DNA from 3 places in the Paenibacillus sp. NPDC058174 genome. Region 2 is predicted to be linked to each of the others. Evidence: riboswitches for the same ligand, from Rfam matches in the RefSeq annotation. Region 2 holds a riboswitch; each other region holds the start of a gene.

Region 1 (5,245 bases), on a different contig from region 2:
CGCCGCAAGGTCGGATAGATTAGCGGAATTATTCGCGGTTAGGGCACCCCAGCATGACCTTAATGGCAGTTTTCCAGTTGAAAATTTTAAAGATTTGCGGGAAAGCGGTTATTTGGCGCTGACTGTTCCACAGGCTTACGGAGGGGAAGAGGCTTCGCTGTATGAATTGGTGCTGGCGCAGGAGCATTTGGCGCGCGGAGACGGCTCGACAGCGCTTGCTGTCGGCTGGCATGTGGCGCTAGTCATGCAGCTTCGAATATCGCAGGCTTGGCCGGATTCGCTCTATGGGGCATTAAGCCAAGAGATTGTAGAGCATGGTGCGATCTTCAACAGCTATGCCAGCGAACGTGCGACCGGGAGTCCCAGCCGCGGCGGCAAGCCGGAGACGACAGCTGTACATACTGAAGGCGGCTGGCTGATCAATGGCCGGAAGACGTTCAGTACGCTTAGTCCAGTCGCTACGCATTGCATGGTCTCGGCCTCGGTGGAGTCGGAGGACCGTGTCGGCGAGTTTTTTGTCCGTATCGGGGAAGGTGTTGAAGTTGATGAAACCTGGAACACGATGGGCATGAGAGCGACGGGCAGTCATGATCTGGTATTCAAGGATGTGTTCGTTCCAGATGGGGAATCGATTGCGGGCGCGGCCCTGCGTCCCAAGACGCAGGCGGATTCCGATCATGGGGGCGCGATGCTTCATATACCGGCCTGTTATATCGGTATCGCGCATGCCGCCCGGGATTTCGCGCTGCGCTTTGCAAGAGATTACCGGCCGAACAGTCTGAATGGTCCGATTGCAGATTTGCCGAATATTCAGCGTCAGCTCGGCGAGCTGGAGGCTGAGCTTATTACAGCCCGGACGCTCTTGTATAGCTTGGCAGACCGATGGGACCGGGATCCTGCAGGAAGAGCAGAACTGCGTGCCGATCTGGGGCTTGCCAAATACGTGGCGACGAATGGGGCGCTGCGAATTGTTGATCTGGCGATGCGGGTTGTAGGAGGCGCCGGCCTTTCCCGCAATCTTCCGCTGGAGCGCTATTATAGGGATGTGAGAGCCGGGCTGCACAATCCGCCGATGGATGATGTAGCCTTGTCAAACCTCGCCAAGCGGGCGCTAGGCTCGTTTGACGGACTTTAAGAGAAACAGGCTGCTGAGTTGTGCTCGGCAGCCTGTTTCTTTATCTGTATATATAGAAGAAATAAAAAAGAAGCTTGATAGCATCAAGCTTCTTGAAATGTCTAATTGATGGTCGGGATGACACGATTTGAACATGCGACCCCCTGGTCCCAAACCAGGTGCTCTACCAAGCTGAGCTACATCCCGTCCTGTGATGGTGCCGGCGATAGGAGTCGAACCCACGACCTACTGATTACAAGTCAGTTGCTCTACCAACTGAGCTACACCGGCATAAAATCTCTCAGGCACAAAATGTATTATGCCATAAACATTAAAGATAATGCAACTGTTTTTTTAAGAAATTTATAAATTTATTTTTATTGCCTTTTTACTTTGAAGTGAACAACTGCGCTATAGTGCATTTTACCTGTAAGCTGGTTGAACGCGGAATGATGCTGCACTGAATGCACATCCAGCATCAGCGCTTTATTATTTTCGATTTGCCGGTCGATTTGTTTTTCCAGTGTGCTTAGATCATAAGCTTCGAAAAACTCAACTTTATTTTCTATGAGATCCAAACGGAAGTCCATAATCATTCTCCTTCAGGCGCTGCTATTTATTATTTCTGTCCATTATAAACAACCTGACAAGAAGCGTCCAATCTCTGAAAATATGAATATATTTTGTTAGACAAACTGGCAAAAATGTCCTAAACTAGAAGGGTGTCGAAAGTGGTCGAAAAATAGAAAATGAACTGAAAAGAGCAAACTTGTTGAAAAACAAGGACGCAAAGTTATGGGCCTAAGGTTGCAAAACTACGGCTGCCAGACCACCAGATCAAGGAAAATGCGCTGAAATCAGGCTATCCGCCCATCTGGTCGGATAGCTTTTATTCTTTTCAGGGATAGGAAAAGGAGAAAGAGGACAGATGGCTCAATGGAAAAAGTGGCCGAATCAGGCGGCCATGTTCGTGAAAAAGCAGAAAATTACGTCTAAGCTTCTGCTTATTACGTCGCTTATTACTATTTTTAACGTAGCGGCGGGGGTATTGATTTACACGCAAAACTTATCAGTATCGAAAGCAATTGACAGCTCCAACGAATTTGGCGATACCGAACGGGAGTACAAAGCATTGTCCGATACGATGCTCCGCACCATGCTTCTAATGATCAATTCGATTGAAAACGGGGAAGACGAGTCGGATATCATCACACAATCGATGAAGCCGATTCCTGATATGCTGGCCAACTTGACGAAAAGCTTCGAAAAGATGGATCAGAAATATCCGCCGCAAGAAGGCGACTTGGAGTACAGCAACCAAGTGAAGGTTTTCCAAATGGCTTATAACAGCTTGAGCGGATTTGCCATGGACAACGCGGAATTGCGAAGCGATATGAAGTCGCTGCGTATCCGGGAATTGATCAGCGTCTATACGATTACTCTGAGCTATGCGAACGAAGCGGTTGAAGCCCGGATGAACGTTGACCAAGCATCCAATGAGAAGCAGCTTGCCCGAAGTGTGGATTTTGCGAATACCATTATTATCATTAACGTTCTGCTGTTGGCTGTGCTGCCGTTCTTGATGTCCTATACGCTTAGCCAAAGCATCAAAAAGGGCTTGCGAGGCATTATGGGCCGGATTGACGCCTATAAAAACAGCGATTTTACATACGATCTGAAAGTGGACCGGCATGACGAGTTCGGTGATATCGACCGGATGCTGTCCGAAATGGGCCATCGTTTGCGCGATACAATCAAATCTACGCTTGAAGTAAGCGGAACGGTGCTCAGCATGTCCAATTCGATGGGCGAGATGGTCGACCGCAACCGTACTGCCTCTGAGCAGGTTCGCGATCAAATTAAAGTGGGTACAGTTACTTTGCTGTCCCAATATGATGATGCTTCCTCCATTTCTGCTGTTACCGAGCAAATCTCGGCCAGCTCTGAGGAAATTGCCGCATCCAGCGATTATATCAATAGCGATATGCGCCAAATGCGTCAAGCTTCCCAAGAAGGCGCGCAGGATATGGAAGGCGTCGTTGAGATGGTTAACCAGACAGTTGAGCAATTCGAGCTTGTTAATGAATCGTTTAATCGTATTGTGCAGCGTTTTGGCACTGTAACGAAGTTTTTGGGCGGCATTCAAGATTTGAATACGCAAACGAACTTGCTTTCGCTTAATGCCTCGATCGAATCGGCTCGCGCAGGCGAGCATGGCAGAGGTTTTGCTGTCGTAGCTGAAGAAATTCGCAAGCTGTCCGGCCAGACTGAAATGTTCTCGAAAAACATTACGAAAGAGCTTCAGCTCATTCAGAGTGATGTGGCATCGAGCAGCGATCGTCTCGGTTCCTTCTCGCAGGTTATTGCCACGACGAAGGATGCGTCGATTGCGGCAAGCGATATGTTCAAGGGGCTGGAGCAGCAAAGCAGCGCGTTGTCCGAGCAAGTGGGTGAAATCTCCACTGCCATCGCGGAAATTACATCCGGCATGACCCACATCGTTACAGCAGTAGATAAGCTGCTGCAAACGTCCTCTGACGTTAACGGCAAAATGGATGTCATGAGCGGCCTCTCCGAGCAGCAAAATGCTGTGTCTGACCAGCTGGGCGCTCTTGCGGGAGAGCTCAAGCAGTCGTCTGGCGTGCTGAAAGAGAAAGCAGCTGTATTTAAAGTGTAAAAGTAAACGGAGCCTGAGTCGCATCCCGATTAAAGGGATGTGCCTCAGGCTTTTTTGTTTGTTGATTTGATTAGTAAGTGTGCACTCGCCAGATTGATTGTTCGCACGTTCGTTTGTTTATGGGGGAATGCATGTCGTTTTCATTGAATGTGAGCGAAATTGAGTGAAAGTGGGGAGGGCGGGCGAGTAAACCTGGGTTCGTGGAGAATATTGTGCGATTACACAGATTTGGCTCGAGTGCCAAGTAACTAATTAGTTGGGTTGGTTTACTGCAATAATCGAAGTTGCTACGTAACTTCGATTATTGCAGCTGAGGCAGACTAGGGAGAGTGCGCTTATGTTGAGCAAGTTGCCGGAAGAATTCGAAGGTTAGTTGGAGCAACGTAGGCATGGGGAGGAACAATGTACAATAGCAGGCATTCGGCGCAGGTGCCAAGTAACCAACTTAATGAAGTTTTCTGGCTGGACATCAGGGTAGCGAAGCCGACTTCGTAAAACGGCGGAACAGGTTCTCTGTAGGGAGAACGTCGTCGCAATACTGTAGAGTACCTTTGTTGGGCAGCAGGATAGCGAAGCAGGTTCGTAATATAACGAAGCTAAATTCGCTACTGGTCGTGCCGGAGCATTGCTTTGCTCCAACAGCGAAGTAAATTTCGCAAATGGCGAACCTAGGTTCACGAGTAGCGAAGTTAGCTTCGCTAAAGTGAGGCCGAGGGGGCGCGAGCATCATAACAGCGAAGCTGACTTCGTTAAACAGCGAAGTAGGTTCGTTGCAGGGAGGGCGTCAGCGCAATACTGTAGAGTACCTTTGCTGGGCAGTAGGATAGCGAAGCAGGTTCGCAATATAACGAAGCTAAATTCGCTACTGATAGTGCCGGAGCACAGCCTTGTCCAAACAGCGAAGTAAATTTCGCAAATGGCGAACCTAGGTTCACGAGTAGCGAACATTGCTTCGCTAAAGCGAGGCCGAGGGCGCGCGAGCATCATAACAGCGAAGCTGACTTCGCAAAACAGCGAAGTAGGTTCGTTGCAGGGAGGGCGTCGTCGCAATACTGTAGAGTACTCTCGTTGGGCGCAGGATAGCGAAGCAGGTTCGCAATATAACGAAGCTAAATTTCGCTACTGATAGTGCCGGAGCACAGCCTTGTCCAAACAGCGAAGTAAATTTCGCAAATGGCGAACCTAGGTTCACGAGTAGCGAAGATTGCTTCGCTAAAGTGAGGCCGAGAGGGTACGAGCATCATAACAGCGAAGCTGACTTCGTTAAACAGCGAAACAGTTTCGCTGCAGGGAGAGCGTCGTCGCAATACTGTAGAGTACTTTTGCTGGGTAGCAGGATAGAGAAGCAGCTTCGCAATATAACGAAGCTAAATTCGCTAATGGTAGTGCCGGAGCATAGCTTTGCTCCAACAGCGAAGTAAATTTCGTAAATGGCGAACCTAGGTTCACGAGTA
Region 2 (5,245 bases):
AGCTTTGTCTAGTACTAGATTACCATATTCTATGAAAAAATCAACCCTATTTTAATAGTTTTTAATAGTATAGCGAAAAAAAATAGGGACCAGCCCTTTATGGACTAGTCCTCTAAATGAATTAAACATTACTTATGCATTATTTTTCTTTTTAAGAAGCAATACTCCGCCCAGCAATGCAAGCATAGCTCCGGCTAAGTAAATCGGTAACGAGCTTGACTCACCTGTTTTAGGCAGTGCGCCCAGAGGTACTTCTTCATTAACATCTACTGTATCAGAATCACTTCCAACAACTGCAGTAGGAGCAGGCTTATCATTCGATGTACCCGTATCGCTGCCGCTACCCTGATCGACTGGTCCCAATGGGTTCTCATTGTCGTCTATTACTACTTCTTCATCTGGTGTCGAAGAAGGCGTTGGTGTCGGGGTTGGTACTGGAGTTGACTCCGGTGTTGGTGCCGGCGTTGACTCCGGTGTTGGTGCTGGCGTTGACTCCGGTGTTGGTGCTGGCGTTGACTCCGGTGTTGGTGCTGGCGTTGACTCCGGTGTTGGTGCCGGCGTTGACTCCGGTGTTGGTGCTGGCGTTGACTCCGGCGTTGGTGTCGGAGTTGCCTCCGGCGTTGGTGTCGGAGTTGCCTCCGGCGTTGGTGTCGGAGTTGCCTCCGGCGTTGGTGTCGGAGTTGCCTCCGGCGTTGGTGTCGGAGTTGCCTCCGGTGTTGGTGTCGGAGTTGCCTCCGGTGTTGGTGTCGGAGTTGCCTCCGGTGTTGGTGTCGGAGTTGCCTCCGGCGTTGGTGCCGGAGTTGGCTCCGGCGTCGGCGTTGGTGTCGGCGTCGGTGTCGGCGTCGGTGTCGGCGTTGGTGTCGGTGTCGGCGTCGGCGTCGGCGTCGGCGTCGGCGTTGGCGTCGGCGTTGGCGTCGGCGTTGGCGTCGGTGTCGGCGCAGGTTTTTCCTTTTTATAGAACGTGATTCTATAAATGGACTGATACTCGCCAAACCAACCTCTATTAGCAGTCAGACCCAGATCGCCTCTTGAACCTCCTTGATACTCGATGATCTTACCATCACCCAACCAGGTTTCAATCTTTACGCAATACACATCATAATTGCCGGTTGCTGACCAATCCAAGAATGCGTTAGAAACTTGAGACCAGCCTGAACCCTGATCTCTTAACGAACCGCTAATGTCACCATGTGATGTCGTAAATGTTTTTTTATTACCGACAGTGTAACTCACTGTGCCGTAATCCGAACATTTAAACGAATTACTTCCTCCCCCATGCGCAAAAACATTACCGGCTATGCTGAACGTCAGAATAATAATCATCGTCAGCACAAGCAACGATTTGAACCGTTTCTTGCCCATTACTCACTCTCCTCCATAAAATAATTCCGGATTCAAGGCAACAAAAAAGACTGCCTCGAATATGGTCATATTCATGGCAGTCGGACGATCATCGCATACACCCCAACCGTGTAATGCCTTAGACTCCTGACTTTGCGTCCCACCCTTTCGGATGGTTTGCTATTATCATGTCATATGTAGTTAATCCTACGGAACCTAGTAAATCTACCAATTACACCCGGTTCGCAAGACCTATTCTACAATTAGTAGCAATTGCAAGTCAACGGTTTTCTTACCATTTTTTAAACTATTTCTGTCGCTTAAAAACCCACCATTTACTGCCGACAAAATTCAGCACAACTGTTATACAAGTAACGACAAGCTTCGCCAAAAACGGGTTAATTCCCCAGCTTTCTTTGGTCAGAAACAGCAATCCAAGCGAGACAAGGAGCACTGCCAAATTAAGGGTGATAAAGCGAATCGGCCTGCCCCTATCCTGCTCTCCTCCGCCAGCTTCACCCGAGGCGCCGCGAAACGTAATCAGCGTATTCATCAGATAGCTGTTGCCCATTCCCGCGGCATAAGACAGTATCTGTCCCGGTATATAATGCAGGCCTGCCCAGACGAGCAGGCTGTACACCGCAAAGTCCACTGCCGTATTGATTACGCCAACCATATTAAATAAAATAAATTGCTTAAACATTTTCCGGCGATGCTGTTTCACTTGTGCATCCGTCTCGCGTTCTACTGGCGTCGGCACTGAAAGGGGATCAAGCTGATCAGCGGACATATTCACGTTCCGTTTGAACAGATGCTTGTTCCTGCCGCTCATTATCCTCAAAGCCTTGGGCTTCCCGCACAATATACAAAGGACGGTTTTTCGACTCGTCGTAGATTCTGCCGATATATTCACCGATTAAACCAAGAAGCATAAGTATGATGCCGTTGAATAATAAATTAATCGCTACAATGGATGTCCAGCCGACCTGATTATAGGATGTGAACAGCTTCTGATACACGACGACCATCAAGTAGAGAAAGCTGGTTACTGATAAAAAGAACCCGATATACGTAGCGATTTTCAACGGCTTATAGGAAAACGAAGTGATGCCGTCCAGTGCGAAGCTGATCATTTTTTTCAAAGGATATTTCGTTTCGCCGGCAAAACGCTCTTCCCGGACATACTCGACGCTCGTCTGACGAAAGCCGACCCAGCTCACAAGTCCGCGCACGAACCGGTTTTTCTCCTTCAGCCCGCGCAGCACATCGCATACTTTGCGGTCGATCAGCCGGAAGTCTCCTGTATCCATAGGAATATCGAAGTTGGTCATGCTGCGCATCGTCCGGTAGAACAACATCGCCGTAATTTTTTTAAAGGCGGTCTCGCCCTTCCGCTTCAACCGCTTGCCGTATACGACCTCGTAACCCTCTTTCCACTTCTCGATCATTTGCAGCATCACTTCCGGCGGATCCTGGAGATCCGCATCGATGATGATAACAGCCTCGCCCTTGGCATAATCCATTCCAGCCGTAATTGCAATCTGATGACCGAAGTTGCGGGAAAAATTAATGAGCCGAACGTTCCGGTCATTGCGGCAAATGCCGTCGACAATCTCAACCGTACGATCCCGGCTGCCGTCGTTGACGAATATCAACTCATAGGACTCTCCGTAGCCGTCCATGACCGTTTTCAGCTGTAAGTACGTATGCCCGATTACTTCTTCTTCGTTGAACATCGGCACAATAATGCTGTACTTGGCTTGCATCCGTATCCCTCCTATTCATAAATTCCCGATCCGTCCAACCTAACCGTAAAACACCCAAGAATCAAAGATCCGAATGACTGCCGCATAAGCTCTGGCGACTTCCATGCCCGACAGCACCGGATAGTAAATAAGGAACAATACTGCAGCCGCAGCGACATAAAGCCAGCGCAGCCATTGCCGGTCGGGATGCCTCTCCTCATAAAGCTTGAACATATAAATAATAGCTAAAATCATAAAAGGCACCATCGCAAAATAATGGTAGATAAACGTAAGGCGCGGAACGAGCATCCAAGGCAAGTATTGCGACAGGTACGCAATCCAGATGATGTAGATCCGCTTATCCTTCCGTTTGATGCTGAAGTAAAGCGTGCCAAGTAATGCGAATATCCCCGTCCACCAAATCAGCGGATTGCCGAAAGCCGATATGGTCGAGACGTTGCCCGGATTAGCGAGATCACTGCCGCTGTAATACCAGACCGGACGCTTCATAAACGGCCACTCCCACCACTGCGAGGAATAAGGATGCGTAGCGACAAGCTCGCTGTGGTAATGATACATATTTTTCTGATAGTCTACCAATCTTTCCGCTGTGTATTCATCTCCCGATACCTTCAGCACCGGAATGTAAGACAAGCCATAAATGACAGCCGGAATGGCAACGTAGAAAATCAGGCATATTGCCAAGGTGATAATCGTATTTCGCGGGAACAGCCGGATGATTTTCCGGTACGTATCCTCTTCCTCCGCCTTAACCTTGCCAGCAGCGAGAATTCGTTTGGCAGCCCCGTATTGCCGGTACCGTTCGAAGAGCGACAATGCGAGCATTACTGCTAGTCCAGCACCACCGTAAATCACGATCCATTTCGACGCAACGCCGATGCCAAACAACAGTCCTGCCCAGAACAGCGGTACAAGCGTCTTGCGCAGCGGTGTGCTGTAAAAGTTCAGCGAGTAGTACTTATGCATGAAGTAGAACATCAGCATGATGAAGAAGACACCGTACACGTCAATCGTTGCAATTCGCGTCTGGGTAAAATGCATAAATTCCGCTGCGAGCAGTCCAGCTGCAGCCGCAGCATAACCCGTGCGCTTAAACAGCCTGAGCGCAAACAGATAAAGGACAGGCACCATCGCAATACCAAATAGGGTGCCCATAATGCGCCAGCCAAACGGACTGAGGCCAAACAGCTTAATGCCAAGCGCAATAATAATTTTGCCTAGCGGCGGATGTGTATTCTCATAGGCTCTAACGCCTTCGATATTCTCAAGCGCCGTTCTAGCATGATAGATTTCATCGAAATAGCTGCCGTTCTTATAGCTTGCCTTGTAGGCAGCGGCCGACTGTTCATCGAATAAGCGGACGGCGGAGCTTTTCCCCTCCTGCTTCTCCTCTTCAACAACTTGGCTGATCGCAACCGGCTCATCGCTGCCTTTTGCGTAGAACGCCATCTCTTGAATCGAGTAGCCTGTCTGATTAGTAGTTACCTTCACATAACGAGCGGTAACATCAAGCGGGTGAACCGCCCACTTCAGATCGTCGCCGCCCTTCTGCTCCAGCTCAACCGGATTGCTCCAAACATCCGGCGTATTGCCGAATTCCAGCTTATACTTGCCTTCGCCATACCCGCCGAAGCTGTTCATCCGCTCCAGCTGCCGGGCTTCCCCAAGATCTACGTAGAAGCTTTGTCCCGACTTGGCTGGCGTCCAGCCCGAGCCTAATGTTTGCGTGGAGCCCAAGTTGGACAGAGCAACCACTGCATAGATGAGCGTGATTGCGAGCATCGCAATCCAATCGTTTTTCTTCAATCTCGAAGGTGACTTATTGGACCGCTGCACGTTAACGATCTCCGACAGCAACTTCTCATCATTGCGAGCCTGTTCATCCTCCGCGAGACTCGGTACAGACTGCACCCGGCCGCGGATATAAATATCGTAACCGACATACAGCATGTACAGCAGCAATCCAAGATTAGCGATTGAGGTTACGATGACGATGCCGTCCGTCGGAACATTCGTTGTAAATTTGCTGAACGCTAACACATAACCGACATTAATAAAGAAGGTGATGCTGTAGCCCAGTAAGATATGCAAAATCCGTCTGTCTTTTGCTTCGATATAAGCAAATACGCCTAACAGAA
Region 3 (5,245 bases), on a different contig from region 2:
CGACTGCGGACAGCATTCGGGAAGTAAGCGGCAGAGTGCCGGATATGACGCTCATCGCCAGCGGAGGACTCCGCAATGGCGTTGATGCCGCCAAGTCGATCGCGCTGGGCGCAAGCGTTGCAGGCTTCGGCCGGGTGCTGCTGCCTCGTGCGGCGCAGTCGGATAATCGCGTTTCGGTGGAGCAGCTCGTCGAACAATTCCGACGGATCGAATTTGAACTGCGGTCGACGATGTTCGGAATCGGCGCAGCTACGATTGAAGATTTGACCAATACGGAGAGGCTGTACGCCATCTCCTAGACGGCTATGGCAACGATGATTAGGATATCGTTGCCTCGTTTTATTTTCGAAAGGGGAATTCGGTTTCATGGAGCAAGAAGAGCAGCAGGTGGAGACAGCGCAATGGAATGACGGTTGGATTCAGGTAAAGGTACCGCTTCCGTTTTCATTGAAATGGGTAAACAGCTATTTGATTCCGGAGCCGGATCGCAGCGGCTATACGGTTATCGATCCCGGCTTGCGAACGGATGAAGCTCTGGCAGCCTGGAACGAGGCGATGCAGAGGCATGGAATAGCTATTGAAGAGATCAAACGGATTATCGTGACACATCAGCATCCTGACCATTACGGACTGGCCGGTTATTTTCAAGGGCTAAGCGGAGCGCCGGTATATATGTCCCGCAGATCGCATGCTTACACCGCAAGGTTATGGACGGAAGAAAGCCGGTTTGCTGAAGAGCTTGGACAGCTTTTTGCTCAGCATGGCATGCCGGATGAGCTTACGTCCGCGATAGCAGCTAATCTTGAATTGTTCGAGGAGAGGGTGTCGCCCCAGCCGTCCGTTACTTATATGGAAGCAGGGGAGACCATCCGGTTTGGCGGCTTTGACTGGCAGCTTATTGATGCACCCGGTCATGCGTATGGACAGCTGCTGCTCTACGAGCCGCATAATGGCTGGATGTTTTGCGGCGATCAGGTGCTGCCGCGGATAACGCCGAACATAAGCGTTGTGCCAGGGGAAGAAACGGACCCGTTGCATGATTTTTTGACGAATTTGGATGAATTGCTGAACTATGAGGTGAGCTTTGCTTTTCCGGGACACCGTGATCCGTTCGCCGGATTTGCTGCCCGGATCGAAGAGCTGAAGCAGCATCATATACGGAGATTGGATAGAATGAAGCGCATGCTGGAGGAGCCGTTGTCCGCTTTCGAGCTGTCCGAGCGGCTGTTCGGCATAAACTTGCGCAGTAATCCGCATAATTTGCGGTTTGCGATGGCGGAGACGCTGGCTCATCTCTATTATTTGGAGCATAGGGGTTCAATAGAGCGGCTGGAAGGCGCCGGAAGAACGATAAAATTTATTTTTCCGTATTGACGTGGAAAGATTTGCATCATAAAATTTAGAAGACAACTGCATGACACATGAACAGCACTAGTGCTGTGAGCAAACCACGCGAAAGCGCGGGACGCAAAGTCAGGAGTCTTCTGTGCAATTTATTATTGTACAATGATCGTCCGATTGCCATGAATGAATCATTCAGGTAGTCGGATTTTTTTATTGCCATAATAAGCGCGGGGAGGACATGAATTTGTTCAAAAAACAAATGAAGACGGCTTTTATGCTAACGATGTCGGCAATCGTGATTTTCGGAGCGGGACTGCATGCGATTGTGAGCGCGGCGGCTTCGCCTGGATCGTCATTGCTGGGCACGGCAGGGTCTTATAATATTTTTGTATTGGGCAGCGTGTCGCTAATGAATACCGACTCCGAGGGACCTGTTGCGGCAGGCGGAGCTGCGAATTTTACTAATTACTCGGTGAACAGCAAAGAAAAAGTGATTGATAACGCATTGGTCGTTGGCGGTTCACTGGTTTTTAACAATGGAACGGTTAAGGGCGGAAATGCCAAATACGGCGGTTCCTATACGGGGAATGTAACGGTTACGAATGGGACCTCTCCCAAGCAAGGAAATCCGATCGATTTTAACGCCGAAGCGACCTATCTGAAGGAAGTTTCTGCGAAGCTGGCTGCACTGCCTGCGAACGGGACAGCGAGCAACGCTTACGGAACGCTGACATTAGCGGGAACAGACAACAATTTAAATGTGTTTGAAATCGATCAAAACTACGGCGAGCTGGTCATTCAGGTGCCGAATGGATCGACCGTCATTGTAAATGTAAAAGGTAAATCTAGAAGCTTTGGCACAGCAGGAACCTTTATGCCGGATAAGAATAACACGCTTAGCGAGAATTCGAATCCAGCTGCCGTACGCAGATTGCTGTTCAACTTTCCAGAAGCTACCGATATTACAATCGGTTCTTCCGGTCAAAGAGGCACGTTGCTGGCTCCTTATGCTAGTGTAAAGACCACATATAGCAACATCGCAGGCAATATTATAGCGGCTTCGCTGGATGGGCATGTCGAGGCTCATTATTATCCGTTCGATGGCACGGTTTCAGAGCCGGAGCCTACTCCGACAGCGACACCAACGGCCACGCCGACAGCAACACCAACGGCTACGCCGACAGCGACGCCAGAGTCGACACCAACGGCAACGCCAGAAGTGACGCCGACAGCAACGCCAGAGTCGACACCGACGGCAACGCCGGAATCGACGCCAGAAGCAACGCCGACAGCGACACCAGAGTCGACACCAACAGCGACACCAGAGTCGACACCAACGGCAACGCCAGAGTCGACGCCGACAGCGACGCCCGTAGCTACACCAACGGTAACGCCCGTAGCGACACCAACGGTAACGCCAGAAGTGACGCCGACGGCGACGCCAGAAGCAACGCCGACAGCGACACCAGAGTCGACACCAACGGCAACGCCGGAGTCGACACCAACGGCAACGCCAGAGTCGACGCCGACAGCGACGCCCGTAGCGACACCAACGGTAACGCCCGTAGCGACACCAACGGTAACGCCAGAAGTGACGCCGACGTCAACACCAGAGTCGACGCCAACAGCGACACCAGAGTCGACACCGACACCGACGGCAACGTCAACGCCAGAGTCGACACCGACGGCAACGCCAGAGGTAACGCCAACAGCGACACCAGTGTCGACGCCAGAGGTAACACCGACAGCGACACCAGAATCGACGCCAACGGCCACACCAGGTCCGACACCAAGCGGTGGTTCTGAAGCAACACCAAGTCCGACTCCTATTGGCGGACCAGAGGCAACACCATCATCGACTCCGTCTGCGAGCCCTTCTGCAACGCCTGACGAGGAGATCGTTATTACGCCGGAAGAGCCTCCACTAGGTCCAGTGGAAGGCGATCCGGAAGCAACACCAACGTCTTCTGCGAGCCCGTCTGTTGGTTCTGAGGATGATGAGATTGTGATCGACGAAGAAACGCCGCCGCTCGGCAGCGTTAACGTTGATCAACTGCCTAAAACAGGTGAATCCAGCTCAATTCCTTATTACGCAGCAGGTCTTCTGCTAGCAGCAGCTGGTCTTACTATTCGATTGAAACAACGGAAGTAACAATAATAACGAAATCATTTCTTATGCCGGGAGCTAAAAAGCTCACCGGCTTTTTTTTGTAATGCTTGTTATTTTTCAGTCGTTACAGCCGTCTACTAGTAAAGTTCATTCGCAGCAAGGGAGATATATTATGAGAAGGAATCAGCTTGTTTATTTTGCAGCATTTATTGTCGTAGTGGCTGCACTGTTTGCAGCACCATTTCCAGATTCGGGGCGTCTGACGGAGAACAAAGAAATCGGACAAATCGTCGAAAAGTCGATTAGCGGTCTGGGTGACAAGGAACTTGTCAGTTTTACACTTCAGGACGCTGATGAGGTCTACGTCATTCCTCCCTACGTAATGGAGACTGAGCTGGCTTCTGCAACAAAACTGCATCCCAAAGCAATCGTTAAGTTAACGCGACTGGCGACCGCATACGAGAACTATTTTATCGTCGTTCATCGGGCAGGCGGACCTCCAAGCTACGTGATGCTGGATGGCAAATACGGAACGAATACCGATCATATTATCGTCTACTCGAACAAAGAGCCTGTCCAACTGACCAAGGAAGCGGGCAGCAATCATTATCGCCCCTATCGATTTTTGTAGTATTTTTCCGACAGTCTATGATGCAGATTCAGCTCCATATGCTCGCCGTCCTATGCTAGACGAGAAACAAAATGCAAAAGTGCATTTTGTTTAGGCTCAAAAGCTTCAAAAACGCCATCAAAATGCAAAAGTGCATTTGAAATCGCCCGATTTCACTCTAAAGGGGCTTTTTAGCCCAATCAACCTGCACTTTTGCATTTTGATGCAAGAATTCGTCGGAAAATCGGCTAACAACCTGCACTTTTACATTTTGATTCGTTGGGGCCACTCGTAAGGTACCGCCCTTATTTATTCACTTCACGCAAATAGACAGCCAGTAAGTCAGGCGAGTACTGCTTGGGACCGGGATGATCCCTTACTTGCTTCCATAACTGCGCAGCGACAGTCATCTGGTCATCGATTGCCTTTGTTTGCGGGTCTTTATTAAGTCTTTTACGAAGTTGTTCCACTGATAGGTTTTTTCCTCTGAGGTGACAAGGCTCGTCTTGCCTTCATAGACTTCAATTAAATCGGCTATGGTCATCTCCATATCTCCGCGGCGTTTCGCTTCTCTAAGCAGCGCTGCCATTTCCTTGGTGAAGGAAAATTTCTGTTTCTTATAATAGCTGGCGAAAAAATTTCGAGCCTGCTGATTAAATTTAAATCCATCTGGAATCAGCTTTGTCGACAGCGTAAGCTCCTTGTGAGACTCCTGTTTCTTTTTCCTTAACGCTGTGCCCGCCTGCCGGTGATCCGTCATCTCCTCGCCAGCCAGCCACTTCTTAATTCGTTCCTCCAGCTCGGCCTTTGTTCCCGATGCGGGGATGTTATGCGTCTTGCATACGTTTATCAATTCATTCTTATACCAATAATGCAGCTCAAATTGCTGGACGGTAAGCGCCTTGGAAAATGGGGGCCGTTCATGACCAGTCATACTTACATCCCTGCCTATTTTTTATTGTCATTCCAACGCTATTCCTGCAGATCAATGTGCGTCTTATCGGTTACGTCGAAAATGAATGGTTAAATTTTAATATATTAATCATAGCAGGATTAATGGCAGGCTGCTCTGCTAGTCATCTTGAGATCGTGCAGGATTTGACTACACGCTAGATTTACATTTAATCAGCTTAAAATAAAAAGCCTGCCGCAATCGAATGCGGCAGGCTCTTCCTATTGTC

Evidence for each region. Region 2 has a riboswitch for cyclic di-GMP ahead of ACFVVF_RS28100 (LPXTG cell wall anchor domain-containing protein). Riboswitches for the same ligand answer to the same signal wherever they lie in the genome.
Region 1: another riboswitch for cyclic di-GMP. It lies ahead of ACFVVF_RS27875 (methyl-accepting chemotaxis protein); the one in region 2 lies ahead of ACFVVF_RS28100 (LPXTG cell wall anchor domain-containing protein).
Region 3: another riboswitch for cyclic di-GMP. It lies ahead of ACFVVF_RS15970 (choice-of-anchor A family protein); the one in region 2 lies ahead of ACFVVF_RS28100 (LPXTG cell wall anchor domain-containing protein).

The regions. Positions count from the first base shown of each region.
Region 1 is NZ_JBHVUY010000012.1:44,356-49,600, forward strand. Features, by position in the region: gene ACFVVF_RS27855 (acyl-CoA dehydrogenase family protein) at 1-1,135, shown strand, start outside; tRNA gene ACFVVF_RS27860 (tRNA-Pro) at 1,245-1,321, opposite strand; tRNA gene ACFVVF_RS27865 (tRNA-Thr) at 1,330-1,405, opposite strand; gene ACFVVF_RS27870 (YrzA family protein) at 1,492-1,704, opposite strand; cyclic di-GMP riboswitch class I at 1,867-1,951, shown strand; gene ACFVVF_RS27875 (methyl-accepting chemotaxis protein) at 2,043-3,791, shown strand.
Region 2 is NZ_JBHVUY010000013.1:1,355-6,599, forward strand. Features, by position in the region: gene ACFVVF_RS28100 (LPXTG cell wall anchor domain-containing protein) at 133-1,362, opposite strand; cyclic di-GMP riboswitch class I at 1,435-1,533, opposite strand; gene ACFVVF_RS28105 (GtrA family protein) at 1,649-2,173, opposite strand; gene ACFVVF_RS28110 (glycosyltransferase family 2 protein) at 2,121-3,107, opposite strand; gene ACFVVF_RS28115 (glycosyltransferase family 39 protein) at 3,147-5,245, opposite strand, start outside.
Region 3 is NZ_JBHVUY010000002.1:987,083-992,327, forward strand. Features, by position in the region: gene fni (type 2 isopentenyl-diphosphate Delta-isomerase) at 1-299, shown strand, start outside; gene ACFVVF_RS15965 (MBL fold metallo-hydrolase) at 367-1,374, shown strand; cyclic di-GMP riboswitch class I at 1,433-1,526, shown strand; gene ACFVVF_RS15970 (choice-of-anchor A family protein) at 1,589-3,496, shown strand; gene ACFVVF_RS15975 (hypothetical protein) at 3,627-4,085, shown strand; gene ACFVVF_RS15980 (SAP domain-containing protein) at 4,471-4,998, opposite strand; gene ACFVVF_RS15985 (phosphatidylglycerophosphatase A family protein) at 5,244-5,245, opposite strand, start outside.